DNA from 2 places in the Psychrobacillus sp. FSL K6-1464 genome. Region 2 is predicted to be linked to the other one. Evidence: a T-box and tRNA genes for the amino acid it is inferred to sense, from the RefSeq annotation. Region 2 holds a T-box; the other holds one or more tRNA genes.
The links. A T-box is a leader RNA that pairs with one kind of tRNA and senses whether it is charged. The one in region 2 lies ahead of tyrS (tyrosine--tRNA ligase), so its partner is inferred to be a tRNA-Tyr.
Positions count from the first base shown of each region.

Region 1: it encodes a tRNA-Tyr, which carries the amino acid that the T-box ahead of tyrS (tyrosine--tRNA ligase) is inferred to sense. The anticodon was not compared.

Region 1 is NZ_JBBOOP010000001.1:3,488,793-3,491,259, forward strand. Features, by position in the region: gene rocF (arginase) at 1-202, opposite strand, end outside; gene MKX39_RS17730 (GNAT family N-acetyltransferase) at 273-863, opposite strand; tRNA gene MKX39_RS17735 (tRNA-Ala) at 969-1,041, opposite strand; tRNA gene MKX39_RS17740 (tRNA-Gln) at 1,060-1,134, opposite strand; tRNA gene MKX39_RS17745 (tRNA-Tyr) at 1,141-1,224, opposite strand; tRNA gene MKX39_RS17750 (tRNA-Val) at 1,245-1,320, opposite strand; tRNA gene MKX39_RS17755 (tRNA-Thr) at 1,481-1,553, opposite strand; tRNA gene MKX39_RS17760 (tRNA-Asn) at 1,566-1,640, opposite strand; rRNA gene rrf (5S ribosomal RNA) at 2,045-2,160, opposite strand; rRNA gene MKX39_RS17770 (23S ribosomal RNA) at 2,346-2,467, opposite strand, start outside.
Region 2 is NZ_JBBOOP010000001.1:2,471,456-2,473,922, forward strand. Features, by position in the region: gene tyrS (tyrosine--tRNA ligase) at 1-1,019, opposite strand, end outside; T-box leader at 1,068-1,263, opposite strand; gene MKX39_RS12465 (transglycosylase domain-containing protein) at 1,363-2,467, shown strand, end outside.

The DNA.
Region 1 (2,467 bases), 1.0 Mb from region 2:
CTAGATTACGTAACTTCGTATTTTGAGATGTCTCTCTTCTACCTATTGCAATGTCCCCTACATCATCTACAGAGTGACCAAGCTCTTGAAGTCTCTCCACTACCCCAGCATATCGTATAGCACTCGGTCCCATATCGACACCTCGTCTATTTTGCCCTAGATCCATTGGGACCCCGATAATTGATATATTTAATTTATTCATAATTTTATGCCCCCTTTAGTTCTTACATCTATTGTAAATGCTAGAGGGTGTTTGGCTCAACCAAGCATAATTACGAATATTTATTCATTAATTGAACTAGCTTGTATTTCACTTCCGACCATTCGCTATCTATAATAGAGTAGACAACCGCATTTCGAACAAAACCATTAGATCGTATCCGTTCATTTCGCAGTATACCCTCTTTTACACCGCCAATTCGTTCAATTGCCCTTTGAGAAGATACATTTAACTCATCTGTTTTAAACTGAACACGAATTGTCCCCATTTGCTCAAAGCAATACTTTAACAATAAATATTTACACGTCGTATTTACGTGTGTACGCTGATACTGTTTCCCATAGTAAGTAGAGCCTATCTCGCAACTATAATTTGTCTGGTCTATTCCATAAATACGAGTGGTACCCATAATTTCTTTTGTTTCTGTATTTTCTACTACAAATGCAAGAGCTGTCCCCTCAACATTCATTTGGTGAATACCAACTGCCAACCACTTTTCTAGCTGTTGCTTGTTTTCTATTTTATTTAACATAAATTCAAAAATTTTGGGTTCATACAGTTCCCACAATGCTCCACTATCTGAAGTTAGTAATGGACGTAAGGTTACATCCCCATAGGTTAGTGTCTCAGTCAAATTGTACACCTCGCTTTTTATTTCATCATAAAGGAAAATGCACTATATTGAAAAGTATTTTCACCCACAAAAAAACTCTCTCAACTTTAGGTTGAAAGAGTTTTACTATATTTATGGAGCCTAGCGGGATCGAACCGCTGACCTCCTGCGTGCAAGGCAGGCGCTCTCCCAGCTGAGCTAAGGCCCCAATACTATTTGAAAAAGTTGGCTGGGGTACCTGGATTCGAACCAGGGCATGATGGAATCAAAATCCATTGCCTTACCGCTTGGCTATACCCCATTAAACTGGTGGAGGGGGACGGATTCGAACCGCCGAACCCTAAGGAGCGGATTTACAGTCCGCCGCGTTTAGCCACTTCGCTACCCCTCCAAAGCTAAATTTAAATATTATGGTGGAGGATGACGGGCTCGAACCGCCGACCCTCTGCTTGTAAGGCAGATGCTCTCCCAGCTGAGCTAATCCTCCTGGGTTTTATAAAATCTAGTACGTTATAGCATTCCATCTGGAAAAACTATTATACATTCTGTTGAAAGTATTTTCTTATTTAAATGAAAACCAGACAAGAACTATAATATCATATATCTGACATTAGGACAAGTTTTTTCCTTAAAATAAATTAATGAGAAGCTTCCAACCGGATTTGAACCGGTGACCTCTTCCTTACCATGGAAGCACTCTACCTACTGAGCTATGGAAGCAAAACAAAAAAATGGCTCCGAAGGTAGGACTCGAACCTACGACCAATCGATTAACAGTCGATTGCTCTACCACTGAGCTACTTCGGAACGTTTAATTATTTTAAAGTACAAGTATAATTATAGCAACTCTATTTAAAATTTCAAGCCTGTATTAAAAGTATATTTCAACAACTTATGTTACTCTAAAATATATCTTTGACTAGCATATATTTAGATTTTTTTTATGTTAATAAAACAGGAATTTATAAATTTTAATCGTTTGTATTCACTAATAGCTACTTAAGAAAAGCACGAAAAGTCGTTGCCGACTCTATCAATAACGTTTTTTGCACGCAGCATTAAAGTCTTCGTAAGCGACACTCGCTCGCTTCTCACGTATACCTACGCTTCTAGCCCTCTCTATTTTCTCAGTAACTGCCTGCAGCTTATTTTAATTCTGTAAACACAAAGAAGTCGTTACCGATATAACTCGGTAACGACTTCTTTTTGGTGCCCAGCGACGTCCTACTCTCACAGGGGGAAACCCCCAACTACCATCGGCGCTGAAGAGCTTAACTTCCGTGTTCGGTATGGGAACGGGTGTGACCTCTTCGCCATCATCACTAGACTTATTCGGCTTCCAATATACGGCGCATTGCGTTGTCAACTTCATTCGATCTGTCAGTCACGTACGTTAGTACGTTCCTTCCTTCTCTCACTTGTTTCCTAGCACTGCTTGTATCTTGAAACCCTCATAATAGAGTGCTTGTTCACTCAAAACTGGATAAACGACATTGTTACGTTAAACAAAATTTGGTTAAGTCCTCGATCGATTAGTATTCGTCAGCTGCACGTGTCGCCACGCTTCCACCCCGAACCTATCTACCTCATCGTCTTTGAGGGATCTTACTTACTTGCGTAATGGGAAATCTCAT
Region 2 (2,467 bases):
AATGCATCTTTCATTTCTGATGCAGTTAAGGCTTTCAAATTGCCACTAAATAATGCTTGTGAAATTCGAATTGCTTGATCCAATGCTTCTTGTCCGTGGATCAGACGAGTCATTTCCTCTGCTAAAGTTGCTTGTGCTTTTCTTAAATGGGCTTCGTTTTCAACGGTAACTTCTAAAGCTTCAATTTCTTTACGTTCCAAGAAGGTGAAGATTTTCAAGTATTTAATAACATCTGAATCTGCTGTATTAATCCAGAACTGATAAAACTCGTATGGGGATGTTTTCTTCGCATCCAACCAAACAGAACCTGATGCAGACTTACCAAATTTGGTCCCATCAGCTTTCGTTACTAATGGTATAGTAATACCGAAAGCCTTTGTATTGTCATCATGTGTTTTACGAATTACCTCTAAACCAGTAGTAATATTTCCCCATTGGTCAGAACCCCCTACTTGAACTCGGCACCCAAAATGATCGTATAGATGATTAAAATCAATTCCCTGAATTAGCGTATAGGCAAACTCAGTAAAAGAAAGTCCTGTGTCTAAACGTGAAGAGATAGAGTCTTTTCCCAGCATATAGTTAATGTTAATTAGTTTTCCAAAATCTCTCAGGAATTCAATAACATCCATAGAGCCGATCCAATCTCTGTTATTCACCATTTGTGCACCATTATCGGTATTGAAATCAAAAATTTGCTCCATTTGTTTTTTAATACCTTGAACATTCAAATCAATCTGCTCTGTTGTTTGTAATTGGCGTTCTTCTGAACGACCAGAGGGATCCCCTATCATTCCAGTTGCACCACCAACTAAAAGAATTGGTCTATGTCCATGCATTTGGAAACGTCTTAAAGTAAGAAGCGGCACAATATGTCCTATATGCATGCTATCTGCTGTAGGATCTACTCCACAGTATAATGATACTTTTTCCTTACTAAGAAGCTGTTCCATGCCCTCAGCATCGGTTTGTTGGTATAGAAGACCTCTCCAAGCTAAATCATCCAATAAATTCGTCATTAATATTGCCTCCTTAAAATAAAAAAGTCCCCACATGATAAAAAATCATGCAGGGACGCTTAATCAATTAGCGCGGTACCACCCAGCTTGAAGGAATTATTCCCTCCGCTTCAATCACCGTATCGTTGTGAGTACGTTTAACTCCAAGCCTGTAATTCGCATAATACACTGACTAGCTCTCACCAACCGCTAGCTCTCTTCACAGTATGTATAATTACTACTTCGGACTTTTCTTCGTTAAAATATATATCTATTTTACCTAATCTACATTGTATGTCAATAACTATCGTCTAACAATTAGGCTTATGGTATAATAATTCAAGATTTAGGGGGCGAGAACTGAATGAAGAAATGGCAAGAAAATATACAGAGATACAAAGAAAAAATTGATATGTGGGAGTCTACTAAATGGGCTAAGGGATTAAGAGTCTCTTCTAGTGTCATCTGGAATTTAAGTTTACTTCTTATGGTGGGTATTCTGACACTCGGAGTATTCGGTTTATCTGTAGGCGCAGGATATTTTGCTTCATTGGTAAAAGAAGAACCACTTCGTGGTAAAGATGAAATGCGCAGTGCTGTCTTTAACTATGAAGAGACATCGGAAGTTTACTTTGCCGGAGACGTGTATTTAGGTAAACTACGCACTGATTTAGAAAGAACGGAAACAAATCTATCAGAGGTTTCTCCTTATGTAATAGATGCAGTTTTAGCGACGGAAGATGAATACTTTGAAGTACATAAGGGAATTGTTCCTAAAGCAATTTTCCGTGGATTGCTTCAAGATGTATCTAACTCTGATACACAAACTGGTGGTTCTACATTAACTCAACAATTAATCAAAAACCAAATTTTAACCAATGAGGTTTCTTATGAACGTAAAGCAAAAGAAATACTATTAGCTATGCGCTTAGAACACTTCATGAACAAAGAAGAAATATTAGAAGCATATTTGAATATAATCCCCTACGGCCGAAATTCAAATGGACGAAACATCGCTGGAATTGAAACAGCGGCGAATGGAATATTCAATGTAAAAGCAAAAGATCTGACCTTACCACAAGCAGCCTACATAGCTGGTATTCCCCAAGCTCCATTTGCTTATACTCCTTTTAGACAAGGTGGAGAGATAAAAGAAGGAGAAGCTCTCCAACTTGGGATTGAACGGATGAAAATTGTTTTATTCCGAATGAATGAAACTGGTTATATTACGGATGAGGAATATAAGAATGCTGTTAGCTACGATATTACGAAAGATTTTAGAGAGCCAGAAACACTTCCTGAAGACAAGTATCCTTGGTTAACAGCTGAAGTGGAAAATAGAGTGAAAGAAATTTTAAGAGATCAGTTTGCACAGGCAGACTCAATTGATCCTGCTCGATTAGATAATGAAAAAAAGCTTTATCAAAAGTATGATATTTTAGCACAACGTTCCATTAGTACCGATGGTT